One region of the Allobosea sp. 10N428 genome, then DNA from elsewhere that is predicted to be linked to it. Evidence: predicted binding sites of a transcription regulator. Region 1 holds the regulator's gene; each other region holds the start of a gene.

What was found. Region 1 encodes HrcA, which represses chaperone genes, less so after heat shock. Its sites were predicted from a motif close to GTTAGCACTCNCNNNNNGNGAGTGCTAAC; they were not measured.
Region 2: a site for HrcA is predicted at 1,652-1,680, ahead of groES (co-chaperone GroES). Genes of this name have one in related genera too.
Region 3: a site for HrcA is predicted at 2,471-2,499, ahead of groES (co-chaperone GroES). Genes of this name have one in related genera too.

The regions. Positions count from the first base shown of each region.
Region 1 covers NZ_JBFTIC010000007.1:101,202-111,031, forward strand. Annotated here, with positions in the region: gene lepA (translation elongation factor 4) at 3-1,808, opposite strand; gene AC1DDA_RS20615 (helix-turn-helix domain-containing protein) at 2,058-2,657, shown strand; gene AC1DDA_RS20620 (N-acetyltransferase family protein) at 2,654-3,190, shown strand; gene AC1DDA_RS20625 (hypothetical protein) at 3,207-3,572, opposite strand; gene AC1DDA_RS20630 (N-acetylmuramidase domain-containing protein) at 3,635-4,900, opposite strand; gene AC1DDA_RS20635 (C40 family peptidase) at 4,915-6,123, opposite strand; gene AC1DDA_RS20640 (DUF3297 family protein) at 6,272-6,526, opposite strand; gene hrcA (heat-inducible transcriptional repressor HrcA) at 6,677-7,762, opposite strand; gene rph (ribonuclease PH) at 7,904-8,620, shown strand; gene rdgB (RdgB/HAM1 family non-canonical purine NTP pyrophosphatase) at 8,805-9,452, shown strand; gene hemW (radical SAM family heme chaperone HemW) at 9,449-9,830, shown strand, end outside.
Region 2 covers NZ_JBFTIC010000001.1:1,017,173-1,027,002, reverse strand. Annotated here, with positions in the region: gene groL (chaperonin GroEL) at 1-1,246, opposite strand, end outside; gene groES (co-chaperone GroES) at 1,301-1,588, opposite strand; gene AC1DDA_RS04740 (MarR family winged helix-turn-helix transcriptional regulator) at 1,817-2,284, shown strand; gene AC1DDA_RS04735 (PaaI family thioesterase) at 2,379-2,861, shown strand; gene AC1DDA_RS04730 (DMT family transporter) at 2,848-3,690, opposite strand; gene AC1DDA_RS04725 (GNAT family N-acetyltransferase) at 3,687-4,190, opposite strand; gene AC1DDA_RS04720 (lipopolysaccharide biosynthesis protein) at 4,341-5,771, shown strand; gene AC1DDA_RS04715 (L,D-transpeptidase) at 5,938-6,744, shown strand; gene mbfA (iron exporter MbfA) at 6,746-7,702, opposite strand; gene AC1DDA_RS04705 (DUF2076 domain-containing protein) at 7,817-8,653, opposite strand; gene AC1DDA_RS04700 (L,D-transpeptidase) at 8,754-9,515, opposite strand; gene AC1DDA_RS04695 (MATE family efflux transporter) at 9,714-9,830, opposite strand, start outside.
Region 3 covers NZ_JBFTIC010000013.1:13,949-23,778, forward strand. Annotated here, with positions in the region: gene AC1DDA_RS25000 (GlxA family transcriptional regulator) at 1-507, opposite strand, end outside; partial or broken gene AC1DDA_RS25005 (transposase) at 825-1,294, shown strand; gene AC1DDA_RS25010 (DUF982 domain-containing protein) at 1,615-2,022, opposite strand; gene AC1DDA_RS25015 (usg protein) at 2,107-2,376, opposite strand; gene groES (co-chaperone GroES) at 2,639-2,953, shown strand; gene groL (chaperonin GroEL) at 3,010-4,635, shown strand; gene AC1DDA_RS25030 (hypothetical protein) at 4,721-4,921, shown strand; gene AC1DDA_RS25035 (hypothetical protein) at 4,978-5,244, shown strand; gene htpG (molecular chaperone HtpG) at 5,350-7,239, shown strand; gene AC1DDA_RS25045 (ABC transporter permease) at 7,710-8,594, opposite strand; gene AC1DDA_RS25050 (ABC transporter permease) at 8,594-9,547, opposite strand; gene AC1DDA_RS25055 (peptide ABC transporter substrate-binding protein) at 9,578-9,830, opposite strand, start outside.

The sequences.
Region 1 (9,830 bases):
GCTCAATCGTCCATTTTGAGGGCGGCGATGAAGGCTTCCTGCGGGATTTCGACCTTGCCGAACTGCCGCATCTTCTTCTTGCCTTCCTTCTGCTTCTCCAGAAGCTTGCGCTTGCGGGTGGCGTCGCCGCCATAGCATTTGGCGGTCACGTCCTTGCGCAGCGCGCGGATGGTCTCGCGGGCGATGATCTTACCCCCAATGGCAGCCTGCACCGGAATCTGGAACATGTGCGGCGGGATCAGCTCCTTGAGCTTCTCGCACATGGCGCGGCCGCGCGCATCGGCGCGCGAGCGGTGGACCAGCATCGAGAGCGCATCGACCGGCTCGGCATTGACCAGGATCGACATGCGCACGAGGTCGCCCTCGCGATAGTCGGTGATCTGGTAGTCGAAGGAGGCATAGCCCTTCGAGATTGACTTCAGCCGGTCGTAGAAGTCGAACACCACCTCGTTCAGCGGCAGGTCGTAGACGACCTTGGCCCGCGAGCCGACATAGTTGAGGTCGATCTGCAGGCCACGCCGGTCCTGGCACAGCTTCAGCACCGAGCCGAGATACTCGTCAGGCGTGAAGATCGTCGCCCTGATCCAGGGCTCCTCGATGAATTCGATCTTCATCACATCCGGCATGTCGGCCGGATTGTGCAGTTCCAGCGTCGTGCCGTCGCGCAGCTTGAGATGATAGACCACCGAGGGCGCGGTCGAGATCAGGTTGAGGTTGAACTCGCGCTCCAGCCGCTCCTGGATGATCTCCAGATGCAAAAGGCCGAGGAAGCCGCAGCGGAAGCCGAAGCCGAGCGCGGCCGAAGTCTCCATCTCGTAGGAGAACGAGGCATCGTTCAGCCGCAGCCGGCTCATCGCGGCGCGCAGCAATTCGAAATCGGCGGCGTCGACCGGGAAGATGCCGCAGAACACCACCGGCTGCACCGGCTTGAAGCCCGGCAGCGGCTCGGCGATCGGCTTCCTGTCGTCGGTAATGGTGTCGCCGACGGCGGTGTCCGCGACCTCCTTGATCGAGGCGGTGAAGAAGCCGACCTCGCCGGGGCCGAGTTCCTTGACCTCCTGCATCTTGGGTTTGAACACGCCGACGCGGTCGACGCCATAGGACGCCTTCGCCCGCATCATCCGAATCGTCATGTTCTTCTTGAGCACGCCGTCGATGACCCGCACGAGAACGACGACGCCGAGATAGGCGTCGTACCAGCTATCGACCAGCAGGCATTTCAGCGGCGCGTCGGGATCGCCCTTGGGCGCCGGCAGTTTCTGGACGATGGCCTCGAGCACGCCCTCGATATTGAGGCCGGTCTTGGCCGAAATCGGCACGGCCTCCGAGGCATCGAGCCCGATCACATCCTCGATCTGCTGCTTGATCCGCTCGGGGTCGGCGGCGGGCAGGTCGATCTTGTTGAGGACGGTGACGATCTCGTGGTTGGCGTCGAGCGCCTGATAGACGTTGGCGAGCGTCTGCGCCTCGACACCCTGCGAGGCGTCGACGACCAGCAGCGAACCCTCGCAGGCCGCCAGCGAACGCGAGACCTCATAGGCGAAATCGACGTGGCCGGGGGTGTCCATCAGATTGAGGACGTAATCCTTGCCGTCCTGCGCACGGTAGTCGAGCCGCACCGTCTGGGCCTTGATGGTGATGCCGCGCTCCTTCTCGATATCCATCGAGTCGAGGATCTGCTCGCTCATGTCGCGGGCGGCGACGGTGCCGGTCTGCTGGATCAGACGATCGGCCAGCGTCGACTTGCCGTGGTCGATATGCGCGACGATCGAGAAGTTGCGGATATTGTCGATGGTGCGGGTGCTCATGCGCGCGCCATAGCAGTGATGCGGGGTGGCGCCAAGCGGTTGACCTGTCCGAAGGTCGCTCCGGGGCGCTTTTCCCCGAGCCGCCTCGTCATCCCGCACGAAGCGAAAGCGGAGATCCGGGATCCATCGTAGCGCGACAGAAGCCTCCGGCAGGTCCCGGGTCAAACCCCGGATGGCGGAGGCTCCGTCGCGGACCCGTCTGAACGCACCCCCTTGCCAATTCCAATATATCAGAATTATTCTCTAATTATGGAATTCGAAAACGACATAGAGATCGACCGCCTGCTCGGGCTCCGGCTGAAAGCGGCACGCCAGCGCCATGGCCTGACGCTCGACGCCCTCGCTGAGCGTAGCGGCGTCAGCCGTGCCATGATCTCACGCGTCGAGCGCGGGGAATCGAGTCCGACGGCGGCGCTCCTTGTCCGGCTCGGCTCCGGGCTCGGCCTCTCGCTTTCGGCCTTGCTGGAAGAGCAAACAGGAACCGGCCCGCTCGCGCGCCGCGACGCCCAGCCGGTCTGGCGCGATCCTGCGAGCGGCTATCTGCGCCGCAATGTCTCGCCGCGCGGCACGGGCTCGGGCTTCGAGATCGTCGAGGTCGAATTGCCCGCAGGCGCGGAAGTGCGGCTCGACAGCGCTACCGGCGCTCCGGCGCTCGATCAGCAGGTCTGGGTGCTCCGGGGCCGGCTCGACCTGACGGTCGAAGGCGTCCGCCACGAGCTCGCCGAGGGCGACTGCCTGCAGATGCATCTGCGCGGCGCGATCATCTACCGCAATCCGGGCATCGCGCCCGCTCGTTACACCGTCATCCTCGCCGCCAGAAGCGGCACCTTTCCGGGACATACCGCATGAACGCGACCACGCTCACCGTCGCCGTCGAAACGCTCGATGCCGGCGCTATCGAGGCAGCCATTCCCGCGCTTGCCGAAATCCTGCGCGACTGCGTCGCCAATGGCGCCTCCGTCGGCTTCATGGATTGGAACACTCTGGCGGATTATGAGCGCTTCTGGCGCGATGTCGCAGCCGGCGTCGCAAGCCGGCAGGTCATCCTGTTCGTTGCACGAACTGCCGGGGGCCTCGTCGGCACGGCGCAACTGCATCTGATCGGCAAGCCGAACCAGCCGCACCGGGCGGAGATCGCCAAGGTGCTGGTGCATTCACATGCGCGCCGACAAGGCATCGGCGAAGCGCTGATGCGACGTGCCGAGGCGGCGGCGCGGGACATGGGTCGCAATCTGCTCGTGCTCGACACCGACGAACATGGTGCCGCGCGCCGGCTCTACAACCGCCTCGGCTGGACGGAGGTCGGCACCATCCCGCGCTTTGCGCTGATGCCCGGCGGGGCCGATTGCGGATCGACCTTCTTCTACAAGGATCTGCGCTGAGGGGGCTCTTGCGAGGTCAGCTCTTGCGGATCCTGCGCAGCACCACGGTCGGGCCGGCCTGCTTGCCGGTGCTGCAGGAAACCTCGGCGATGTCAGCGAACTGGCCGGCTTTGAACGTGCAATCCCGCGGGTGGCCGAACATGCGTCTGCCGCTGCAGTGAACGACGAAGGCGTTGACCTTGGCGCTTGCGGTGCCCCCTATCTGGGAGCCGCTGCCTGTCAGCATGCATTCGGCATAACCAACGCGGATCGTTTCCCGCAGCATCACCTCTTGGCCGACGACATCGATCGCCAGGCCGAGATGACCTTCGCGCTCAACGACGAGAACCCAGTCGCCTTTGAGATCGGAAAGGGCGGGCGCCGCGGCGAGGGGCCCGATCACGGCGAAAACGGCACCGCAGACGGCGATGCCGCGACATGCCACATGCACCGATCTGCCTAGCATCATCCCCTCCAGTGCTCGACCGGTGCGAAGACCGCACGGGACGGTGAGTTCCTCTCGAAGCCCTTGCGGCGGTCGGCGACGCGCTCCTCCGCAATTCCCGCGATACTGCGAAACAGAAACAATCCCGCCCCGACGGCCGCCGCCGGAACGAGGCCAGCGGACCCGAGATATGGCAGGGCGCCGACAGCGAAGTCGCCGAGAGATTTCGCAACATCGCCAGCTCCGGACCCCGGCATGAAAATGGCTTTGAAAATGCCTTCGACCGATTGACCTATGCCGGGGATCGTTCCCAGCCCGCCGACGACACCGGCTGCGCCGACACCGATCGCGGCCTTGCGGTTGTTGTCGGCGGCCACGATGGCAGGCACGCCATCCTCATACAGATCTCCCGGCGTCGCCTGCGCTCGCGCCCGCGCGATCGGCATCGGCAACCCGCCCGCGAGAGCCAGCAAGGTCGCATCGTCGGGCTGTCCCGTCGCCGACAGGCCATTCTGCATCTGGAAGGCGAAGAGGGCGCCGGAGGTGATTGGACCGAAGAGACCGTCGATCTTGCCCACCGAATAGCCCAGACGGGCAAGGTGCTCCTGCACGCGTTCCATCTCGGTCCGCCCGCGCGTGACCGAAGGGGAGAGGACCGTGGCGGCGGCACCGGGCATGCGCAACCGCGCCGCCCAGGCCCCGTAGGCTGTTTCCAGCCGCGTGTCGTAGCGGTTCGCGGCGTAGCCCTTGCCATTATAGCGATACGCGAAACCGGCCCAGTCGCGGCTCCGCAAGGCCCGCGTCATCGCGGGATTCATCGCGATGAAGCGCAGCATCGCCTCGATCTGCGCGGTCACGCCCGTTGCCATACTCGCGACCATATCGGTGGCCGAGGCGTAGCCCAGCGCGACCGCGTTGAAGCCCATGATCTGGCCGAGGCCCCAAGACGCCGAGCGATTGGCGAGCTCCTCGTGAATCGCCCGGGCTCGCTGCAGCACACTCAGACGGCCCGCACGCCCCTGATCGGCGTATTGAGAGGAGCGTTGCCAGCTCGGGATGGCGAGGCCCTCCGCTTCCGCCCGCGCCAGCAGCGATGGCGCAGCCTCGCGCAGCAGCCGATGGAAGACATGCTTCTCGAACAGGAAGACGGGAGTGGCGCCGTCGGCCTCGAAGGCGCGACCATTGCTCTCGACCTCGACGACGGCGAGAGCTACGGCCGGCTCCAGCCCCTGTGTCTGGGCCAGCCGCGTGATCTCGTTGACGATGTCCTGCGTGAAATCGACCATAGGCTCCCCCTCGATCAGTAACGCAGATTCGCGCCCGTCCGGTGTTCGTCGACGCGCTGGGCGGTGGTCGCCTGAGCATTGCGCCAGAGCATGACGGCAAGCGCGATCAATATGATCCAGACTCCGCCCCTGGCGCCCAGAAGGACCGGCAGGATCGTGGGCAGGGAGCTCCCCGCCTCATCGGCAAGGGCCGCAGGCATGACCCAGTCCGTCACCGAGGAGGATTGCATGACCTGCGTTGCGGCTGCTTCGGCCTTGGTGGCCAACTGACCGGTCTTCTCGAAGAGACCGGTGCGCGCATCCGTCAGCCCCAATACGCCGAACAGCGCGGTCGCGAGCGCGAGCCAGCGCCCGCGGTCGGTCAGCGCGATCGTCTGCGAGCCCTCCCGCTTCAGCTCCCGCGCCGTCTCGTTGCGCCGCTCCGGCCAGAGCGGCATCGGCTCCCCGTTCTGGAGCTGGAACCAGGTCCAGGCATCGACGATGCCCGTCGGCGGGATGCCGTTGGCCTGCTGGAAGGAGAAGACGGCCGTCATTGTCCGCAGCCCGTAATCGCCATCCTCGGTCCCGGGCGGATAGCCTTGCTTGTTCAGCAGCTTCTGGACGGCCTCGACCTTGTCGATGAAATCTGGATTGACGCCAGGACCGAGGGGCAGAAACTCGGGGAGGCCTTGCCCTCCATCGATCGCGCCGAGCACCCCGCGTTGCTCGTTCTCCAAAGCCTCCGTCGTGATCTGCTCGCCGGGGACGCCGAGCTGCAGAATGTTCGGCAGGAGGCCGCTGGCCGCAACCGGCACCCGCTCGGTTGGCCACCGAAAACCAAGCAGCCGGGACTTCGAATAGCTGGAGACCGTGACGCTATCCCTCTGATTGCCGCCAAGCACGAACAAGTGCTCGTCATCCTCGCGCAGGAAAAAGCCGACATGACCATAGGAGCTGTTCGCCTCGTTGCGAGAGAGGACGACGATGCAGCCTTCGCGTGGCTCTTCGAGCTTCGCACCGAGGTTGAGATAGCTGCGGGCCATCAGCGAGCGGCTCGACGCGTAGCCGGAAAGCACGAGGCAGGCACCGACGAAAGCCGCACACCACGCCTGTTCGTCGCTGCGGACCTGACCGTGCCCCGACAGGCGGAACATCTCCAAGATCCGCGGTTCCGCGGCTGCGCCCTTGTATTCGGAGATGCCTCGGAGGGTGTTCGCAATCAGCAACCAAGGAGACAGCATCATCGCCTCACGCAACCATTGGTTGCATGATCAATGCATATGCGCCTCCTCAACGCAATGCCGTAGCGGCAACTGCGTTAATGCGAGCGGCTCACGAGAGCGCCGGCCACTGCCCGGCGCCTCGCCTCCTCAGCCGTATGGGAACCTTCCGTCAGCCCTCGGCCTGAGCCGCGCCGCGGATATAGGGCTCGACGGGCCCCTTGAGCGTGATCGTCATCGGGCGGCCGAAGCGGTCCTTGGCGGCGCCGGCCGCGACCTTCACCCAGCCTTCGGAGACGCAATATTCCTCGACATTGGTCTTCTCGACGCCTTTGAAGCGGATGCCGATGTCGCGCGCCAGCACCTCGGCGTCGTAAAACGGGCTGTCCGGGTTGACGGAGAGGCGGTCGGGAAGCTGGTCTGACATGGCTCTGGCCTTGGATGTTCGGGCGCGAACAGGTCGCTTTCGCGCGCAGAGGTAGCCTCATCCGCGCCGGAAGCCAAATCCGTCTTCAAAAGTCCAGAGCAGGAGCATTGCGAAAAAACGGTTCTCACTTCTTTGCACCCTGCTCTCGCCTCAACGCTCGCCGTCGAGCAGGCTGCCGACCACCTTGGCGGTGTAGTCGACCATCGGGACGATGCGGGCATAGTTCAAGCGCGTCGGGCCGATGATGCCGACGACGCCGACGATGCGCTGCTCGGCATCGCGGAAGGGCGCCGCCACCATCGAGGAGCCCGACATCGAGAACAGCTTGTTCTCCGAGCCGATGAAGATGCGCACGCCATCGCCATCCTCCGCCCGCGACAGAAGATCGATCATGTCGGTCTGGGTCTCGAGATCGCCAAAGAGCAGGCGGATGCGCTCGAGGTCCTCCTGCGCCTTCAGATCCTCGAGCAGGTTGGCCTGGCCACGGACGATCAGATGGCGGTCGCTGCTCGGGCCCGACGAGGTGGCGATGCCGTTCTCGACGAGGCGCGCAGTCAGCGCATCGAGCTCGCGCTCCATCTGCGAGCGCTGGGTCGCGATCTCGCCCCGCAGCTCGGCGAGCGTCTTGCCGATGATGCGGGCGTTGAGGAAGTTCGCCGCCTCGCTCAGCGCCGAGGCCGGCAGGCCGGGCGGCAACGCCAGCAGGCGGTTCTCGACCGTGCCATCGTCCGCGACCAGAACGACCAACGCACGGGCGGGATCGAGCCGGACGAACTCGATGTGCTTGAGCCTCGGATCGGCCTTGGTGGTGACGACGACGCCGGCGCCGCGCGACAGGCCGGAGAGGAGCGCCGAGGCTTCGGTCAGCGTCTGGTCGAGGCTGCGGTTCGTTGCGGCAGCCCTGATCTGCGCCTCGATGCGCTTGCGCTCGTCGGAGGTGAGATTGCCGACCTCCATCATCGCATCGACGAAGAAGCGCAGGCCTCTTTCTGTCGGAAGTCGCCCCGCAGAGGTATGCGGCGCGTAGATCAGCCCGGCCAGCTCCAGATCGGTCATGACGTTGCGCACCGTCGCGGGCGAGAGCGACATCGGCAGCAGGCGGGCAATGTTGCGCGAGCCGACCGGCTCGCCGGTCGCCAGGAAGCCGTCGACGATCTGGCGGAAGATCTCGCGCGAGCGCTGATCGGTCTCGACCAGGCTGCTGATCGTCTCGGGGCGGGGCGTATGGGCGCTCATGAACCTTTACGGGCGAACCGTTCCTCCATCCTATTGTCGTCATGCGATGCGCATGGATCAAGGGGCGGAAAGGCTCCTGCCTTGCCGTACCGGGCGGGAGAGCCTAAAAGCCGCCACTTCTCCGCAAGACAGGATCATTTCATGCGACCCTCCAAACGCGCCGCCGACGAGATGCGCAAGGTTACGCTCGAACGCGGCGTGGTGCGCTATGCCGAGGGCTCCTGCATGGTGACGTTCGGCGAGACCAAGGTGCTGTGCGCCGCGACTGTCGAGGAAAAGGGGCCGCCGTGGCTGCGCGGGACCGGCAAGGGCTGGGTCACCGCCGAATATTCGATGCTGCCGCGCGCCACCCATGAGCGCACGCGCCGCGAGGTCACCTCCGGCAAGCCCTCCGGCCGCACGCAGGAGATCCAGCGACTGGTCGGGCGCTCGCTTCGCGCCGTCGTCGACCTGACTGCGATCGGCGAGCGCCAGATCGTCGTCGACTGCGACGTGCTGCAGGCCGATGGCGGCACACGCACTGCCTCGATCACAGGCGCCTGGGTCGCCCTGCACGATGCGCTGAAGTGGATGGAAGGCCGCGGGCTCCTCAAGGGCACCCACCCGCTGAAGGACCATGTCGCCGCCGTCTCCTGCGGCATCGTCGCCGGCAACCCGGTGATCGATCTCGACTATGTCGAGGATTCCGGCGCGCAGACCGATGCGAATTTCGTCATCACCGGCGCAGGCGGCCTCGTCGAGGTGCAGGGCACGGCAGAAGGCGCGCCCTTCTCGGAGGATGAGCTGCTCGCGCTGCTCAAGCTCGCCAAGGGCGGCGTTTCCAAGCTCGTCGCACTGCAGAAGGCGGCGGTGGCTTAAGGTAGTCCGCTATGTCCGCACTGGAAATTGCGGTCGGAGCTACGATTGCTGTGATCGTAGTGGCCACGGTGATCGTGACCAGCCTTCGCCTAACTTCCAGCCACAAGGCACGCAGACAATCCTTCGAAGCCCCCGATCGAGGCTATCAGCCTCCGAATGATGACGGAGGACATGCAGTATGAACATCAGCCAAAACCGCCTCCTCACCGGCAAGGTCGTGATCGCGACCCATAACCAGGGCAAGCTGCGCGAGATGCGCCAGTTGCTGGCGCCTTACGGCATCGAACTGGTCTCGGCAGGCGAACTCGACCTGCCCGAGCCGGTCGAGGACGGCATGATGTTTTCCGAGAACGCGGCGATCAAGGCGGTCGCGGCAACGAAGGCGAGCGGCCTACCCGCTCTCTCGGACGATTCCGGCGTCTGCATCGATGCGCTCGACGGCGCGCCCGGCCTGTTCTCGGCCAACTGGGCCGGACCGGGCAAGGATTTCGCCCCGGCGATCGCCCGCGTGCAGGTGGAATTGGCCAAGCGCGGCGCGCACACGCCCGACAAGCGAAAGGCGCATTTCGTCTCGGCGCTGGTCATCGCCTGGCCGGACGGCCATCAGGAATTGTTCGAGGGGCGCGTCTTCGGCACGGTCACTCATGAGATCCGTGGCGCGGGCGGCTTCGGCTACGACCCGATCTTCCTCCCCGATGGCCAGGGCAAGACTTTCGGCGAGATGACGGCGGACGAGAAGCACGGCATCCCGGCCGATGGCTCGCCCGGCCTGTCGCATCGGGCGCGCGCGTTCCATGTGCTTGCCGCCGCGTGTCTGAGGAAACCGGCGTGAGCGCGGCGGCCGCCCTGTCGGAGCGGCCCACCGCCTCGCATCCGACTGCGGATGCGGGCTTTGCCGTCTATGTGCATTGGCCATTCTGCCTGGCCAAATGCCCCTATTGCGACTTCAACTCGCATGTACGCCTGCAGCCGCCGGATCAGGCCCGGTACATCGCCGCCTTCCGCCGTGAGATCGCGCATCGCGCCGCGCTGGCGCCGGGCCGCACGGTCTCCTCGATTTTCTTCGGCGGCGGCACGCCCTCGCTGATGGAGGGCCGCACGGTCGGGGCGATCCTCGACGCGATCGGCGAGCACTGGACGGTCGATCCGAATTGCGAGGTGACGCTGGAGGCTAACCCGACCAGCGTCGAGGCCGGCCGCTTCCGTGACT
Region 2 (9,830 bases), on a different contig from region 1:
CACCGCCGGGGAGAATGCCTTCTTCGACCGCAGCGCGGGTCGCGTTCAGAGCATCGTCGACGCGGTCCTTCTTCTCCTTGACCTCGACCTCGGTCGCGCCGCCGACGCGGATGACCGCGACGCCGCCGGCGAGCTTGGCCAGACGCTCCTGGAGCTTCTCACGATCGTAGTCCGAGGAGGTCTCCTCGATCTGGGCCTTGATCTGGCCGACGCGAGCCTCGATGTCCTTCTTCTTGCCGGCGCCGTCGATGATCGTGGTGTTCTCCTTCTCGATGCGCACGCGCTTGGCGCGGCCGAGCATGTTGAGCGTCACGGTCTCGAGCTTGATGCCGAGGTCTTCCGAGATCATCTGGCCGGCGGTCAGGATCGAGATGTCCTCAAGCATGGCCTTGCGGCGATCACCGAAGCCCGGAGCCTTGACGGCCGCGACCTTCAGGCCGCCACGGAGCTTGTTGACGACGAGCGTGGCCAGAGCCTCGCCCTCGACGTCCTCGGCGATGATGAGGAGCGGCTTGCCGGTCTGAACGACGGCCTCGAGGATCGGCAGCATCGCCTGGAGCGACGAGAGCTTCTTCTCGAAGACGAGGATGTAGGGGTCGTCGAGCTCGGCGACCATCTTCTCGGAGTTGGTGATGAAGTACGGCGAGAGGTAGCCGCGGTCGAACTGCATGCCCTCGACGACGTCGAGCTCGGTCTCGGCGGTCTTGGCTTCCTCGACGGTGATGACACCCTCGTTGCCGACCTTCTGCATGGCCTTCGAGATCATCTCGCCGACCGACGAGTCGCCGTTGGCAGAGATGGTGCCGACCTGCGCGACTTCCGCGTTCGAGGTGACCTTCTTCGAGTTCTTCTTGAGGTCCGAAACGATCGCCTCGACAGCGAGGTCGATGCCGCGCTTCAGGTCCATCGGGTTCATGCCGGCCGCAACCGACTTGGCGCCTTCACGGACGATCGCCTGGGCGAGAACGGTGGCGGTGGTGGTGCCGTCGCCGGCATGGTCGTTCTGGCGCGAAGCGACTTCGCGGACCATCTGGGCGCCCATGTTCTCGAACTTGTCGGAAAGCTCGATCTCCTTGGCGACGGTGACGCCGTCCTTGGTGATGCGCGGAGCGCCGAACGACTTCTCGATCACGACGTTGCGGCCCTTCGGACCCAGCGTGACCTTCACGGCATTGGCGAGGACATCCACGCCGCGCAGCATCTTGTCGCGGGCTTCCGTGCCGAATTTGACGTCTTTGGCAGCCATGAGAGCTACTCCTTGGACTGAAAATGAAAAGGTAGGAAAGCAGTCAGGCGGCTATCAGCCGACGACGCCCATGATGTCGGATTCCTTCATGATCAGGAGGTCCTGACCATCGATCTTGACCTCGGTGCCCGACCACTTGCCGAACAGGACGCGGTCGCCCTTCTTGACGTCGAGGGCAACGAGCTTGCCGGCCTCGTCACGCGCGCCGGAGCCGACGGCGATGACCTCGCCCTCCTGGGGCTTTTCCTTGGCGGTCTCGGGGATGATGATGCCGCCCTTGGTCTTCTCTTCGCTGTCAAGGCGGCGGACCACGACGCGGTCATGCAACGGACGGAACTTCATGGTTCTGTCTTCCTCTCGGTCTTATTCGGTTCGGGCGCCGCTGATGGACACCCGGGGGAGGCTGCTAGCAGTCAGCGAATGAGAGTGCTAACAGATGGCGGGGAGATAGGCTTGGGGTCCCGGAGAGTCAAGGAAGCCTGCGACAACAAAGTGAACGTCGCCGGATGCGGCATCGCAGCCCTTCGCCTTCCAGCTGCCGCACGCGCTAGAACACGCTAAGATGGCTGAATGACGACACTCACGCCCGCGCCCGCGCCCGATCCGCGCCTCGACGATATCGCCCGATCCTGCGTGGCGCTGCATGTCCGGATGACGGCCCGCGCCGTCACCCGTGCTTATGACGAGGCAATGCGGCCGAGCGGGTTGAAGATCACCCAGTTCGTGCTGCTCTCGGCGCTGAGCACCGGACATTGGAAGTCGATCACCGAGCTGGCCGAGCGCTTTGCCCTGGAGCGGACGTCGCTGACCCGCAATCTCCAGCTCCTTGCCGCCGAGGGCATGGTCGAGCCGGTCGAGTGCCGCGGCCGCGCCGCGGTCTACGCGGTGACGCCGAAGGGCAGGGCGGCGATCGAGGCTGCCATCCCCTTCTGGCGGGCAGCGCAGGACAAGATCGAGGGCGGCTTCGGGGAGGAGCGCTGGCGCGAGACCCGCGACGGGCTGAAGGCGCTGCGCCGCGCCGCGCGCGATCCGCGTTGAGATATCGAGGCTCCTTCCGCACGATTCCCCTTGGTTCTGTTGACGCATTCACTGTGCTTTCTCTATCGTGCAGATACACGGATAAGGGGTGGTCATGGATCGAACGTTCGGAGTGGTATCCCGCGAGGTGCTGGTCGCGGGCGATGGCCTGAGCTTCCTGCGCGGCATCATCGATGGCACGCACCCGGCCCCGCCCTTCGCCGGGACCATGGATTTCGATCTGGTGGAGGCGGATGAAGGGCGCGTCGTCTTTGTCGGCAGGCCGTCCCCGCGCTTCTTCAACCCGCTCGGTACGATCCATGGCGGCTGGACCGCGACGATCCTCGATTCCGCCATGGCCTGCGCCGCCCATTCCACGCTCAAGCCGGGCGAGGGTTACACCACGCTCGAGATGAAGCTGAACTATGTCCGGCCGGTGATGCCGGATTCCGGCACGGTGCGCTGCGAAGGCAAGCTGATCCATCGTGGCGGTTCCGTCATCACGACGGAAGGCAATCTGCGCGACGAGCGCGGCAAGTTGCTCGCGCACGGCACCGAAACCTGCATGGTGTTTCCGGCGAAAGCTAGCGCCGGCTGACCGCGCCGGCGCCGGCCACGATCAGCAGCGCACCGAGATAGGTCGTGTAGAGCGGCACCTCGCCGAAGAGGAAGAAGCCGAGCAGGCTCGCCCAGATCAGAGCGGTATATTCGATGGCCGCCAGCCGGGACGCGGCAGCTTTGGCATAGGCCGAGGTAAGCGTGAGATGGCCCGCGACGCCCAGCGCACCGGCGAAGAGATAGATCGCAAGATCCGCCAATGTCATCGGCACGAAGGCGAGGAATGCCGGGACGGCGAGGCACAGCGCCGGCCCGATATTCTGGAAGGCGACGATGACCGTGGGGTGCTCCCGGACCGCGATGCGCCGCAGCAGGATCAGGTTGAAGGCGTAGCTCACCGCCGAGAACAGCGCCGTGGCGACGCCGAGGCTGGCGCCGCTGACATGGCCCTGCAACCGCGGCCAGACCATGACCAGCATGCCGGCGAGGCCGAAGGCGAGCGCCTGCAGCACGCGCCGGTCGATCGTCTCCTTGAGGAGCAGGCCGCCGAGGACCGCGACGAAAACAGGGGCAAGGAACGACAGCGTCAGTGCTTCGGCGAGCGGCAGCACCGAGACCGAATAGAAGAAGCTGCCAGCCGTCAGCACGACGAGCGGGACGCGCACGACATTGCCGATGATGCTGTCCCGGGTCGGGCGGGCCGGGCGCGCAATCACGAGCACGGCGAGCGCGCAGAGGCCGCCCATCAGGAAGCGCATGAACAGCGCGACGATGAAAGGATGCTGCTGCATCTGGCCCTTGATCACCGCATCCATGGCGGTGAGCAGGGCGATGCCGAGCGCAGCGCGCAGGGCGATGGACAAGGTCATGCCGGCGGCGCGGCAAGCGGCTTGCGGAAATGGTACTCCCAGCTCGCGGAGACGTCAGCCAGATAGCGCTCGCCCGGCCAGCGCACGAAACCGAGCTTTTCGTAGAAGCGGTGGCCACGCGCGAAGCGGCTGTCGGACCATAGCATCATCTCGCTGAAGCTGCCGGCCTCGGCGAAGCGCAGCGCCTCGCCGAAGAGCGCCTGCGCCAGGCCCGAACCGCGAAAGGCCGGATCGGCATAGACCTTGGTGATCTCGATTGCGTTCTGCTCCGGCAGCGGCGTGACGCCGAGCGAGCCGGCGATGCCGCCATGGGGTGCATCCGCGATCCAGAGTTTTCCGCCTTTGGCTGCGAAGTGGCTGGCCGGGCGACGCAGTTCGGGAAACTCGGACCATTCGAAATGGCAATTCGGATATTCGGCGAAGCTCGCGGCGATGAGCCTAGCGAGCGGCTCGGAATCAGAATCGCGGGCGTCGCGGATCGGCGGTAGCAAGGCGGTCATGGCGATTGACTTAGAGCATCGGATTGTTCCGAGAAACCCGATTCCACTTTTCGATCCGATGGCCTAGAGGCTGTTAGGGACCATGGCAGGTTTCCTGCGCTTGCCGGTGTCAAAAGACCCTTGCCGCACGGGCGCCGCGACCGAGACGACATGACCGTTCTTCTGCCCTTCATCGTCAATGCCGGGCTGAACTTCGTCCTCGGGTTGCTCGTCGCCCTGTTCCTGGGGCCCGAGGCGTTCGGCCTTTATGCCATCGGCGCCGCGATCGTCGTGCTCATCAACACGGCGCTGCTCGACTGGCTGAAGCTCTCGGTCGTCCGCTTCTATTCCGCGCAGAGCTGCGAAAGCGACCCCGGCATCCGCGCGACGCTCGATCTGCTCTTCGCCGGCATCGGCCTTTCCCTTTGCGCGCTCCTGGCGGCGGCGCTGCTCGCCGGCATCGACACGGGCCTGCCGATGACCCTGCTCGCTGTGGCCGTTGCCGGCGGCGTCGGCGCCGGCTGGTTCGACTATCACGGTGCCATCGCCCGCTCGCGCTTCCTCGACGCTGCCTATGCCCGGCTCGTCCTCGTCAGGAGCAGCTTTGCTCTCGCGCTGATGGTCGGGGCGGCATGGTGGCTGCGCGATCCGGTGGCCGTCCTGCTGGGAGGACTGGCCAGCACCATCGTCTCGGTGCTCGCAGTGCGCCGCAGGCTGGCGGATGCGGGGCCGGTTCTTGCCACCGCACGCGCCGATCTTGCCCGCAGCTTCGCCCGCTACGCACTCCCGCTGGTGGCCGGAAACGCCGTCTATTCACTGATCCCGCTGCTCAATCGCGCCATTCTGGCGGAGCGTTTTGGCTTTGCCGAAGCTGGCTATTTCTCGCTCGCCTCCGACATCGGCCTCAGGCTGTTTCCGGTGCTGGCCTCGATGCTGGAGATCCTGCTGCTGCGTGAGGTCATCCGCCTCGACGAGACGCGCGGCCGCCCTGCCGCCCAGAAGCGCATCGCGCGCAACATGGTGGGCGTGCTTGCCGTCGTGCTGCCCGTTGCGCTCGGCTTCTGGCTGACGCTGCCGGCCTTCGAACGCCTCGTGGTGCCGGCCAGCTTCCGAGGTCACTTCGCCTACTACATGGCCCTGCTGCTGCCCGGCTTCGCCGCCATCGCGCTGTTCCAGGCGGCGATCTACCCGGTCTTCCTGCTGGCAAGGCGCACTCTTGTCGCCACCTTCGCGGCCCTGGCCGGATTGTCGGTCAATCTTGCCGCGATCTTCGCAATGCCGGGCGCCCCCGGACCGGGAACGATCGCGATTGCGCAAAGCGCCGCCTTCGTGACGGCCTTTGCGGTGACGGGAATCGTGGCCTTGCGCAGCTTGCCGTCCTGGCCGCCGCTGCGCGATCTCGGCTGTGTCGTCCTCGCCGCTGCCGTGATGGTTCTCGTGGTCTGGCCGCTGCAGAACCGCCTGCCGGCTCTGGCGGAGCTGCCGCTCCAGATCGGCTTCGGTGGGTTGGCCTATGCCGCGGTGATCCTCGCCTGCGATGTCGGCCGCTGGCGCAGTGGCCTGAAGCTGCGCTGGCTCGCCCGAAAAGGGTTAAAGCGCTGACCCGTGCTGCAACACTTCCTTCACCCTGCGGCTTGATGCCCCGCTAAGGTTAATTCCGCGAATTGGCTGGGTTTCGGCGTGATTTGCGCGCTGGAACTCCGCGATTCACCATTCCTTTCAGGCCATTCCGCAGGTTTTCGGCAGCCGATGTCGAGAGTCTTGCGTCATGCGTCGAACGATTGTCCTTCCGTTGCTGGTCGCTGCCGGCACCCTCACCACCAGCGCAGCCATGGCGCAGGGTTATGGCTATGCCGCCCCCCGTGATCCGATGGCAGCTGCGCACGGCCGCGCGAATTACGGCGGCGGCTTCATCGAGATGCTGATGACGGGCCGTGACCCGACGCCCTATGGCCGCGGCGGTGCCGTCTATAACCGTCCCGGTGGTCAGTACGCCTACGGCCAGAACGCTCGATCTGCCCCCGGCTACGAGGCCGATCCCTTCGAGGCCGCGCGCCAGCCGGAGGCCGGTCGCCGTGTGGCGGCGCTCGGCCAGCCGGTCGAGCCGCAGCAGGGCATCCAGCAACTCGTCGATCCGCGCTTCCGCAAGCAGGAAGTCGCCTATGACGGGCCGCACAAGCCCGGCACCATCATCATCGACACGCCGCAGCGCTTCCTCTTCCTGGTGCAGCCGGGTGGCCGTGCCCTGCGCTATGGCATCGGCGTCGGCCGCCCCGGCTTCTCCTGGGCCGGGATGAAGACGGTCTCGCGCAAGGCGGAATGGCCGAGCTGGACGCCGCCGGCGGAAATGCTCAAGCGCCGCCCCGATCTGCCGCGCTTCATGGCCGGCGGGCCGGAGAATCCGATGGGTGCGCGCGCCATGTATCTCGGCTCGTCGCTTTACCGCATCCACGGCACCAACGAGCCGAACACGATCGGGCAGGCCGTTTCTTCGGGCTGCATCCGCATGACCAATGACGACGTCCAGGACCTCTATGAGCGCGTGCGCGTCGGCGCCAAGGTCCTGGTGATCTGAGTTAGGAACTGCCGATCGCGATGCCGACGGCCAGCACGAGCAGGCCGCCGAGGATGATCTGCACGATCGCGGAGCCGAACGGCGTATCCATGTAGCGCCAGCGCACCCAGGCGATCACCACGAGCTCGCAGGCGACGATCACGCCGGCGATGGCGGTCGCCAGCCAGAAATCGGGGATGAGATAGGGCAGGGTGTGCCCGAGCCCGCCGATCGTCGTCGCGATGCCGCAGGCGCCGCCGCGCACCCAGGGGTGGCCTCGCCCGGTGACCACGCCGTCGTCGGAGAGCGCCTCGGTCAGGCCCATGCTGATGCCGGCGCCGATCGAGGCCGCGAGGCCGACGACGAAGGCGTTCCAGGAATCATGGGTCGCGAAAGCCGCGGCGAAAATCGGCGCCAGCGTCGAGACCGAGCCGTCGATCAGCCCGGCGAGTGCCGGCTGGACGATCTGGAGCACGAACAGCCGCTTGCGCGTCTCCTCTTCCTCATCCGCTGCGCCCGAGGTCTTGAGTTCTTCGCCGAGCCGCTCGGCGAGGCTCTCATGTACGCGTTCCGCCTCGGCAAGGTCGGCGAGAAGCTTCCGGGTGCCGGTGTCCACGGCGCGCTCGGCTGCGCTCGCATAGAAGCGGCTCGCTTCGAGCTCCATCAAGGCGGCATGCCGGCGTGCCGCGTCCAGCTGCAGGTCTTCGTGCAGCCAAACCGGGTTGCGCTTGAGGAAGCCCTTGACGTCCTGTCGTGTGATGAGCGGCAGCTCCTTGCCGAAACGGCTCTCATAAAGGGCAAGCAGACTATGGCGGTGGCCGTGCTCCTCGGCCGCCATCTCCTCGAACATCCCGGCCGAATGCGGATAGTTGGCACGCAGGCGCTGGGCGAAGGAGAGATAGATGCGGGCATCCTCCTCCTCGTTCGAAATGGCGAGGGCGAGGATTTCGGCCTCGCTGAGATCGGTGACGCGTTTCATGGGAGACTCGTAGATTAGAATAATTCCAATCTACGAGATCTGGATTACAAAGGGAAGGGCTCGCCCCAAAAAAGAACGCCCGCCTTTTGGGCGGGCGTTGCGGAGACTCTGAGGTCAGACCCAGCTGTCGTCGTCGCCGGAATCGAAGCCGGGATCGTCGTCGTCATTGTAGTTGGCCTGCTGGGTGTCGGCCTCGCCGTCATAGCCCTGGCCGTGATCCGAGCGATCCTGCGCCGCCTGGTCGGACGAGCCGCGATCATAGGCCGCCTGATCCGAGGCGCCCTGATCATAGGCCGCCTGCTGCGTATTGGCGCCGGGATTGGCGTTCGTATCGGCTGCGGCCGCCGGGGTTGCGGCCTTCGCAGCCCCGCCCGCGCCACTGAAGGCGTTGGCAAGGACGTTGCCGAGGACGACGCCGCCCGCGACGCCCGCCGCCGTGCTCAGTGCGCTCGCCATGAAGCCGCCACCGCGGCCGGGCGCCTGCTGCGGCTGATTGCTCCATGGGCCGGGCTGCATCGGCGCGGCGGTTTGTGGAGCGGCTTGCATCGGAGCGGCCTGCATAGGCTGGCCCTGCGGCTGCGTGTTCCAGGCGCCGGAGGGGGCCGGCGCATCGGCTCGCGGCGTCACGGATGGTACCGACCCGGTGCGCGGCACGCTGCCGCCACCGAAGATGCCGGACAGGAAGCCGCCGGCAGCCGGTTGGGCCGCAGCCTCGCTCGCTCGCTTCTCGGCGTCGCGCAGCTGCGCCTGCAGGGCTTCGACCTGCTGGTGCAGATTGGCGAGCGCCTGCTCCTGCACATAGACAGCCTGAGCCATGGCATAGGGCGCATAGGGCTGGTCGCGCAGGCGTTCTGCGATGAAGTTCTCAGCCTCGGGGTCGCGGGGCTGGTTGGCCGCCTGCCTGAGGCGGTCGAAAATCCCGGCGATCACGTCGCGTTCTTGCGGCGTCATCGTCATCTCCTCTCGTTACGCGGCGCGGTTGCGCCGCGTTGAAGAGGTGGGACCGGCCTGTGACAGTATCAAGGCCGTGGCCGCGGCAAGCTGCCGCGGATCAGATGCTGCCATCGAGATCGTCGTCCGGGGGCGGCATCTCGTCGACCTCGGAGCCCGGCTGCAGCGTGCCGCGGTTGAGCACCAGGACCGACGTTCCGGTCGGCACGCGGCTATAGAGGTCGATGATGTCCTGGTTGAACAGGCGGATGCAGCCCGAGGAGACGGACTTGCCGATCGACCACGGCTCGGACGTGCCGTGGATGCGATACATCGTGTCGCGGTTGCCCTGGTAAAGATAGAGGGCGCGCGCGCCGAGCGGGTTCTCGAGACCGCCAGCCATGCCGGCCGCCCAGGGGCGGTTGCGCTCCGGCTCGCGGGCGATCATCGCCGGGGTGGGCGTCCAGCGCGGCCACTGCGCCTTGCGCGCGATGGTTGCGCGGCCGCGCCAGGACATGCCTTGCTTGCCGACGCCGATGCCGTAGCGGATCGCCTTGCCACCCTCCTGGACGAGATAGAGGAAACGATTGTCGGTATCGACGACGATGGTGCCGGGCTGCTCGCGGGTCGGATAGGAGACGATGCGGCGCAGGAAGCGCGGATCGACCTCGGTGAGGTCCGTTGCCGGCAGCGGGTGCAGCTCGTCCGGCCGCTCGCCATACATCGACAGGTATTCGGGGCTGACCTGCGGGCCCCTGGGAGCAACCTCGTAAGGCTGCTGGCGCTGGCCCACGCAGGCGGCGAGGAAGAGCGGCGTCAGGGCGGCGAAGGCGCGGCGTGTCGGGCGGGCGAGGGGAGAGGCAGACGGGCGGGCGGGGGACATCGACGGCAAACTCGGCGTTACGTGCGGGGCGGAAGTCAACGGTGGGACGGCGCCGCGGTTCCATGCGCCGTTGCAGGCTTCCGTTCAAGGCGTTCGGCGTGGCCGTGGGGTGAACAGGAAGTGTCCAAATTGTGGCCGAGCAACTCTGTTGCCGATCGGCAACAGCGCGGGCGCCCGCCCGATTTCCTGCAGAGCCGGCTAGACCGCCTGCCGCAGCCCCCATTTGAGCAGGCCCAGCCGCTCGCGGCCCCACCATCGCGCAAGCATCATGGCTGAGACGACGGCGAGCCCGACCACCAGACCTATCCAGATGCC
Region 3 (9,830 bases), on a different contig from region 1:
GAGCGAAAGGCCGAGATCGATCGCCGCGCTCGATCCGGCGGACGTGACCATGGGGCCATCCCGGATGAAGACCCGGTCTCCGTCCACCTTCGCTTCTGGGAAGCGTTGGGCGAGGAGAGGCGCATACTGCCAGTGCGTTGCGACGTGGCGTCCGCCGAGAAGTCCTGCGTCACCAAGCAGGAAAGCTCCCGTGCAGACCGAGCCGTAACGTCGCGTCTGCGGGGCTGCGCGTGAGAGCCAGTCGATCATGCCCTTGCCGGGGGCATTGGGTATGCCCACGCTTCCAGCCACAAGAAGGGTGTCGGGATCCTTCGGACACATAAGGTAGTCTGAGTCGGGCAAAACTCTCAGTCCCGACCCGCAGCGGAGCGGGCGGTTTTCTTCCGCAACGATACCGACCTCGTAGAAACCTTCGGCAACACGCGCGTTCGCTTCGGCAAACACGTCCATCAAGCCCGCGAGTTCCAGCGAGTGAACGTCGGAAGGCGCGAAGATGATGACCCGCACGTGGATATTCCTCGAGAAGCGCTGACTGGGATATGGCGATATGCCAGCCCGCAGCAGCCAGTCGGTCTACGTGGTGGCTTCTGACGCATGCTGCGATGGCGCCGGCCAATTCCGGCTAAGCGGGGCTGCTCAAGAAAATCAGAGGCCCCCCCGCGATTGACACTCACGTACGCAGGTGATCATCCTCTTGCCGTCATGCTGTCATCCTCTCAGGAATTGTCGCTTTCGGCAAACTTGGAATGGTGGCTTTGCTGCGGCTGTGAAATCCTGATTCAGTCGTCCTAACGGAGGGCGGCGCGACGAGGGGCGAGCGGCGGGTGGCGCAAGAAGCTCTGTTTTACGCCGCGTGAGCATTGGGTGCGCGCTATCGATCGCTTCGTCGAACTTTCGGAGATTCGCGCGCATCTGCGCCCGTTCTACAGCGAGATGGGCCGGCCTTCGGTCGATCCCGAGCCGATGATCCGGATGCTGCTCATCGGCACTGCTTCGGGATCCGCTCGGAGCGTCGGCTCTGTGACGAGGTCCATCTGAACCTGGCCTATCGCTGGTTTTGGCGACTTGGGCTGGAGGGCGATGTTCCCGACCACTCGAACTTTCTCGAAGAACCGGCATGGCCGCTTTCGTGAGAACGATCTCCTAAACGAGCTGTTCGAGAAGACCGTCCCGCGCTGCATCGCGGAAGGGCTGATCCGAAGTTCCGCGCTCCGATCCGCCGGCGCAATGGACGGTTCGCCTATGCACCAACTATCTGATCGATCTCGACCATGCCGTCATCGTCGATGTCGAGGCTAAGTCGCTACGAGCTCCCAAGGAGCGACGTCCGAGGGAGGGAGCAGATGATGGCGCCGATTCCGTAGCATGCCGCTGCCCAATGTCGGCCGACTGCGCTTTCAACTAGCCAATTTTGCGCCCAGCTGACCCCATCGAGTGCCAAAGAGTACGCAGAGAACGCAGGCACCCAACGGCATCAACCGCTCATGACAAAGCTGCCAGACCTTGACCCGTTAGAGAACGGTATCGGCGCATGGCGTACACAAACCGGCGGGCGCCTGCGGAGACCCAGCTTACGAAGAGCCCGGCCTCGCTAAAGCGAGGTCGGGCCCTTAATCAGGCGTGGCCGCGCGAGCCTTCCCTCCGGCTGCCGGCGAATGCGGCGACGTCGGGCGCGAGAAGCTCGTGCTTTTCCGCCCATGACGCGAACAAGCCGCGCGCCGTATCCGGTTCGATCTCGCCGCGGATCGCCGCCAGGCAAGCCTTCAGCGCAAAGCCGTGGACCGCATCTCGCCTGCTGATCGGCAAGTCGGCCAGGAACATGTAGGCCTCCATCGCAGAGGCGATTGCCGCCGGATACCCGAGCCCGGTCAGGATCACGACCGGCCTCTCGAAGTCGTCTGATGTCATCATGCAGTCCTCCCCGAACGAGGAGCGATTGCCAACGTTGCCATAGCCATATCCTCCTGGAAGCAACATGGATCCGGTTTGGTTGATTGCCGCCCGCATCGAGCCGATTGTCATGATCGGCGGCTCCCTGATTCTGGTGAGGGTTTTGCTCAGATCAAGCCCTTGCAGCGATCGATCGGGACGAAGCGCAACTCGTCGCTACTGGAGCCGGAATTCGCCGCTCACCGCACTGAGGTCGGCCGGGCCGATCAGGTCCTTGTGCGCGACGGTGATGCGGAACAGCTTGCCGTCGAGCTTGGTCTGCCAGAAGGCGAGGAACTTGTTGAGCTCGGGGAAGCGCGGGGCGAGGTCGTAGTCCTGCCAGATGTACTCCTGCAGGATCGAAGGGTGGTCGGGCAAGCGGTATAGGATCCCGGCGGTGGTCAATCCGTAGCCGGCGATCTGGCGGGCGAAGTCTGTCGAAACCATTCCTTTCAGCTCCCAGGTTTCACTGTCCCGATGGCAGCGCGTTTCCAACGCCTTGGCAAGCCAAAAAGTTGCGTTTGCGCTGCCTTTTCAGCCTGTTAGCACTCAATCAAAAAAAGTGCTGCCGGCCTCTTGAAGGCAAAAATCGGGCAACCCAAATCATCGCGCGGGCACGGCGCCTCAGGGGCGCGCGGAACCTCGCCGCGAGACCCGAACAGGGCCGACCCGCTTTGACATGTGACCGACATGGAAACCGGAGGAACTCATGAAGTTTCGGCCACTGCATGACCGCGTCGTCGTGAAGCGCATCGACGCCGAGGAGAAGACCAAGGGCGGGATCATCATCCCCGACACCGCCAAGGAGAAGCCGCAGGAGGGCGAGGTCGTCGCCGTCGGCGCCGGCGCACGCGACGAGACCGGCAAGCTCGTGCCGCCCGACGTCAAGGTCGGCGACCGCGTGCTCTTCGGCAAATGGAGCGGCACCGAGGTCAAGATCGATGGCCAGGACCTTCTGATCATGAAGGAATCCGACATCATGGGCGTCGTCGAGACGACTGCCGCCCTCAAGAAGGCCGCCTGACGGGGCCTCATCCCCATCATCAACCTGAAACCTCAAGTCTGAAGGAGTGAGGAATCATGGCTGCGAAGGACGTGAAGTTTTCGCAGGACGCGCGCGAGCGGATGCTGCGCGGCGTCGACACGCTGGCGAATGCCGTGAAGGTCACGCTGGGTCCCAAGGGCCGCAACGTCGTGATCGAGAAGTCGTTCGGGGCGCCTCGGATCACAAAGGACGGCGTCACCGTCGCCAAGGAGATCGAGCTTTCCGACAAGTTCGAAAACATGGGCGCCCAGATGGTCCGCGAGGTGGCATCGAAGCAGAACGACGCGGCTGGCGACGGCACGACGACGGCGACCGTGCTCGCCCAGGCGATCGTTCGCGAAGGCGCCAAGGCGGTGGCCGCCGGCATCAATCCGATGGACCTGAAGCGCGGCATCGATTTAGCCGTCGAAGCGATTACGAAGTCGCTCGGCGAGCACTCGAAGACCATCACCGGTTCGGAGGAGGTCGCGCAGGTCGGTACCATCTCCGCCAATGGCGACCGGACGATCGGCGAGATGATCGCCGAGGCGATGAAGAAGGTCGGCAGCGAGGGTGTCATCACCGTCGAGGAAGCCAAGACAGCCGAGACCGAGCTCGACGTCGTCGAAGGCATGCAGTTCGATCGCGGCTATCTCTCGCCTTACTTCGTGACCAACACGGAGAAGATGGTCGCGGAACTGGAAGACCCCTTCATCCTGATCCACGAGAAGAAGCTCTCGGGACTCCAGACGATGCTGCCGCTACTGGAAGCGGTGGTGCAGACTGGCAAGCCGCTGCTGATCGTGGCGGAGGATGTCGAGGGCGAGGCCCTGGCCACGCTCGTCGTCAACAAGCTCCGCGGCGGCCTCAAGATCGCTGCCGTCAAGGCTCCGGGTTTCGGCGACCGCCGCAAGGCCATGCTGGAGGACATCGCGATCCTGACCGGCGGCACCGCGATCAGCGAGGATCTCGGCGTCAAGCTGGAGACCGTCACACTCGACATGCTCGGCCGGGCCAAGAAGGTCCGCATCGAGAAGGAGAACACGACCATCGTTGACGGGGCCGGCGCGAAGGTCGAGATCGACGCCCGCGTAGCCCAGATCAAGGCCCAGATCGAGGATACCACCTCGGACTACGACCGCGAAAAGCTGCAGGAGCGTCTGGCCAAGCTCGCCGGCGGCGTCGCGGTGATCCGCGTCGGCGGCGCGACCGAGGTCGAGGTCAAGGAGAAGAAGGATCGCGTCGACGATGCCCTGAACGCGACCCGCGCTGCGGTGGAAGAAGGCATTCTGCCCGGCGGCGGCGTCGCGCTCCTGCGCGCGGTCAAGGCGCTCGAAGGTGTCGTGCCCAGCAATGAAGACCAGAAGACCGGCATCGAGATCGTCCGCAAGGCGATCACTGCCCCGGCCCGCCAGATCGTCGAGAATGCCGGCGGGGATGGCGCGGTCGTGGTCGGCAAGCTGCTGGAGTCTACGGATTACGCCTGGGGCTACGATGCCCAGACCGGCGAATATGGCGATCTGGTCAAAGCCGGCATCATCGACCCGACCAAGGTCGTGCGCACGGCGATCCAGGATGCGGCATCGGTCGCGGGCTTGCTGATCACCACCGAGGCGATGATCGCCGAGGCGCCGAAGAAGGATCCGGCGCCGGCCATGCCCGCCGGTGGCATGGACTATTGAGCATGGAGGGCGCCGCTTCGGCGGCGCCCTCTTCCAGCGCCGCGATCTCCCGGCACGCCGAGGCAAAGCCATGCCCTTTTCAACGTTGACCGATCCCGTCGATCTGGCCCGTGCCGAGGCCGCACTCGAAAAGGCATGGGCCGAACTCAAGCCGTCGCTTCCGGAAGGCTCTCGCGAACACGAGCGAAACAACCTCGCATATATCGTTGCTTCGCTGGTTCCTCTGGCGCTCGACGAGGATGATCTCGCAGAGCGTGCGATCGATCGGTTTCGCGAGAAAGCCTAGTCGAGAGCCCCCCGGGAAAGCCCCTGCATTCGTCTCAATCGCATCTGGCATCCGACATGACCGACGGCCCGCAGCAACCTAAGGACATCGCCCCTTCCGACCACTTCAAGGCTCTCATCACCAACGCCGAAAGCGCGACATATGGATTGAAGGATAACCTCTTGGCCGTCATGACACGGGATGGATCGGCAAGTTGGCAGACCGTCGCCGCCCATGTCGAGGCCCAATTGCCCGGCGCGGGCGAGTTCGCGACCGCGCGGTTGAACGCCATACTTGCTCTGATCAGGACGCTTTCCAACCGACAAGCGTCGGGGAGCCGATGAGTTCCGCTCCCAATCGTCGCCCCGACCGGCTAGCTTGCCGCGTTTCCGCGGGATATCGCTCTCTGCCAGGAACTCCCTGCCGCCCCGTCTCTTCGAGAAACCCCGATGACAACGACCGCCACCACAGCCGAGCATCGCAGCTTCGAAGCCGACGTCTCTCGCCTGCTCCATATGATGGTGCATTCGGTCTATTCCGACCGGGACGTTTTCCTGCGCGAGCTGATCTCGAACGCAGCCGACGCTTGCGAGAAGCTGCGCTACGAAGCGATCGGCAAGCCCGAGCTTCTGGGAGAAGAGCCTAAGCTTGCGATCACCATCTCGGCCGAACCGGAGGCCGGCAAGCTGACCATTGCCGACAACGGCATCGGCATGAGCCATGACGAGATGATCGAGGCCCTCGGCACGATCGCCCGTTCCGGCACGCGTAGCTTCATGGAGCGGGTCGCGACCGCCGATGGCAAGGACGGCGCGCAGCTCATCGGCCAGTTCGGCGTCGGCTTCTATTCCGCCTTCATGGTCGCCGCGAAGGTCGAGGTCGTCAGCCGCCGGGCCGACAGCGCCGAAGCCTGGACTTGGTCCTCGGACGGCAAGGGCGAGTTCACGGTGGCGCCAGCGGCGCTGGACGAGGCTCCGTCTCGCGGGACGCGCGTGACGCTTCACCTGATGGAGGATGCCAAGTCCTATGCCGAGCGCTGGACGCTGGAGCGCATCGTCAAAGAACAGTCCGGCCATGTGCCCATCCCGATTTCACTCATTACGGAGCCGGGAGCAGACGCCGTCGCCCTCTCCGACGGGGCCGCGCTTTGGACCAAGCCCAAGAGCGAGATCACCAAGGACGAATACGCCGATTTCTACCGCAGCGTTGCGGGGCAATATGACGAGCCGGCCGCTACGATCCATTTTCGCGCTGAAGGCCTGCACGAATATACAGCGCTGGCCTTCGTCCCGGGTGCGCGCCCCTTCGACCTCTTCGACGCCGACCGCAAGGGGCGGATCAAGCTCTATGTGAAGCGCGTCTTCATCACGGACGAGGCCGAACTCCTGCCGCGCTACCTGCGCTTCGTACGCGGCATCGTCGACACCGCCGACCTGCCGCTCAACGTCTCCCGCGAGATGATCCAGGACAGCCCGCTGCTCGGCGCGATCAAAAAGGGCGTCACCAACCGTGTCCTCTCCGATCTCGCGAAGCTGGCCGAGCAGGATCCGGACACGTTCCGGCTGATCTGGGAAAATTTCGGCGTCGTCATCAAGGAAGGGCTCTATGAGGATTTCGCTCGCCGGGATCAAATTCTAAGCCTCGCGCGCTTCCGCACGACGGCTTCAGGTGAAAGCTGGCGTAGTCTGAAGGACTATGTCGGTGCGCTGAAAGAGAACCAGACGGCGATCTATTACATCGCCGGCGACAATGCCTCCCGGATCGCCAGCTCCCCGCAGCTCGAAGGCTTCCGGGCGCGCGGTATCGAGGTGCTGCTTCTCTCCGATCCGATCGACAGCTTCTGGGCGTCGGCCGCGCCGGATTTCGAAGGCAAGCCGTTCAAGTCGGTGACGCAAGGTGCCGCCGATCTCGGTCTCATCCCGCTGCTCGACGGCGCGGCGCCTCCTTCCGCAGAAACGAACGAGAAGATCACCTCTCTTCTCACGTCGATGAAGGAGATTCTGGCCGAGGAGGTCGCGGATGTCCGATCCTCAGACCGATTGACCGAGAGCGCGGTCTGCCTTGTTGCGTCGGACAAGGGGCCGGATCGCCAATTCGAACGCCTGCTCAGCGCCGCGGGCCGTGTCGAAAGCGCGGCCAAGCCGATCCTCGAGGTCAACCCGCGCCATGCGATGGTCTCGGCCGTCGCGTCTATCGAAGATGGTGCCCTGCGCGCTGACATCGCTCATCTTCTCCTCGACACCGCCCGCGTGCTCGATGGCGAGCCCCCCGCCGATGCGAGCGGTTTCGCCGAACGGGTTGGCAGAGTGGTCGCGAGAGCCACGGCAAAGGCTGAATGATGCAATTTGAGATGAGCGCGGACAGGTCCTACCTACTTTCTTCGGTCTAGCAGCGCGGCGAGCGGGGGAGCTTTCCGCTGCGCTGCTAGCGCGTGCATAGTCCGCTTCCTGGCGCTGAGTTGAAGTCGGCTCTTGGCGCTGAGTGCTGGCTAGCTCCTAGCGGCATTGGCAGTTGCCAGCGAGGATTGGTGGCAGTTGCTCGCTCGTGGTGTCTTTGCTGCAGCTGCGGCGAATGCTGGCCTGCAGAGGAGACCGAAGCAGTCCGTCTTTCCCTGGAAGGAATGACGGATGATTGTCTCGACGAGGATTCGATCATCGACCCGTACGTCTGAGGCGCTTCGGCGTTGCACCGCGACAGCATCGGAAGAGGGGGCGTGCTTAAGTCATGTCGACGCTGCGCCGCTTCCTGACATTGGGCTGCCGCTGGAAAGCGGACGTTAGCCGCGTCGGCAGGCCGCGCGAGTTCGAACTTAAAGTTTCGGATCCAAAGCGTCCCGTAGTCCGTCGCCAATAAAATTGAACGATGTCACCGCGAGCGTGATTGCGGCACCGGGGATGATCGCGAGCCAAGGGGCGCTGGTCAGATAGCTCTGTGCGCTTTCAAGCATGTTACCCCAACTCGGAGTCGGCGGCTGGATGCCGAAGCCCAGAAACGAGATATAGCTCTCGGCAAGGATCGCGTGTGCGACATTCAGCGTGGCTGCAACGACGATGGGCGCCACGGCATTGGGCAGCAACTCCCGCAGCATGATGCGCCGGCTGCTGGCGCCGAAGGAGACGGCAGCCTGGGCGAACTCGCGGGTCTTGAGGGATCGGATCTGAGCCTCGACGACGCGCGCGACCTCCATCCAGGATGTCATGGCGATCAGGAGGACGATTGACGGCACCGAAGGCGAGACCAGCGCCGAAATCGCCAGCAGCAGGAAGATCGATGGAAAGCACAGCATCGCGTCGACGAAGCGCATGAGGACTGCGCCAACGGCCCCCTCATAGAAGCCGGCGACCATTCCGACGACAATGCCGATGCACATTGCGATGAGCATGGCGGAGAAGCCGACCGCGAGCGAGATGCGGCCTGCCATCAGGAGACGGGCGAGAATGTCGCGACCGAGCGGGTCGGTTCCCAGAATGTGCGGACCTGAGAAAGGCACTGCGAAGCGCGAGCGAATGTCGATGAAGGTGTCCGTATAAGGCAGAAGCATGGGACCGAACACGCAGGCGAGCGTCAGCAAGACGATCGTGACGGTACCGAAGACGGCCAGCTTGTGACGACGGAACCGCCGGAAACCAGGGCTGGTCCAGAAACCCGGGGCCGGGCCGAGCGAAACCTCGCTCACGAATGGCGCGCCGCTCATCACCGGCTCCCGGAAATACGGGGGTCAGCGACCCCGTAAAGCAGATCAGCGATCAATGAACCCAGGAGCACCAGAACCGCTGAGAACATCAGAATGCCCATTACGACGGGGTAGTCGCGATAGCTGATGGAATCGAGGAACAGGCGCCCCATGCCAGGCCAGGCGAAGACGGTCTCCGTCACCAGGGCGCCTGATAGCAACGTTGGAACGTGCAGACCGGTGATGGTGATCATCGGGAGCAACGCGTTCCGGAGTGCGTGCCGCACCAGGATCTGACGCTCGGGAACGCCTTTGGCACGAGCCGTGCGGATGTAGTCCTGGTTGACGACATCCAGCATCGAGGAGCGCATGTATCGGCTCCAGACCGCCGTTGAAACCAGGGCCAGCACGATGCAGGGCCCGATCAGGTGATGCAGCTGGTTGAGCAGAGAGCCGTCGCCGACCGTGTAGCGGTTGCCGGCCGGGAGCCAGCCGAGACCGACAGAAAAGACGTAGATCACGACGAGGCCGAACCAGAAGGTCGGGATCGAGAGGGCGACCATCGCCCCGACGGTCGCCATCGCGTCGAACAACGAATAGCGCTTGATCGCTCCAAGGATGCCGACCCAGGCCCCGATCGCCATCGCGAGCAACGTTGACGTCAGCATCAATTCGAGCGTCGCGCCCAGGTGGGAGGTGATCACATGGAGCACGGATTGCTGATCGCGGTAAGAGCGCCCCCAATCGCCACTCAGCATGCGCCATAGCCATTCCGCATATTGAACCGGCAGAGGGCGGTTCAGGCCGAGCTGTTCCGCGATGCGGTCCAGATCGGCCTGGGTCATCTCGCCGCCTGCGGCGAACTGGGACAGCGGGCCACCGGGCGCCAGATGCAAGATTGCGAAGCCGATCATCGAGACGATGAGCAGCAGCAACAGCGATTGGCCCAGGCGACGGATGAGAAATCCGATCAAGACACCGCTCTCCCAGCTTTGCTCATCAGGTCATTTCGCCCAGTACCAGCTGCCCATGTTCCAGGCGTTCTGGCGTTGGTTGATGTTGGGGCGATAGCCGATGAGGCCTTCCTTGACGCCCTCGATCGGCGCGTACTGGAAGATCGGCAGGATCGGCAGCTCCTCGCGGACGATCTCCTGAAGCTTCAGGTAGATTGCTTTGCGCTTCTCTTGATCGAACGTTTCCTGGCCCTGCTTCATCAGAGCGTCGGCCTCGGCGTTCTCCCACTGCATGTAGTTGCCG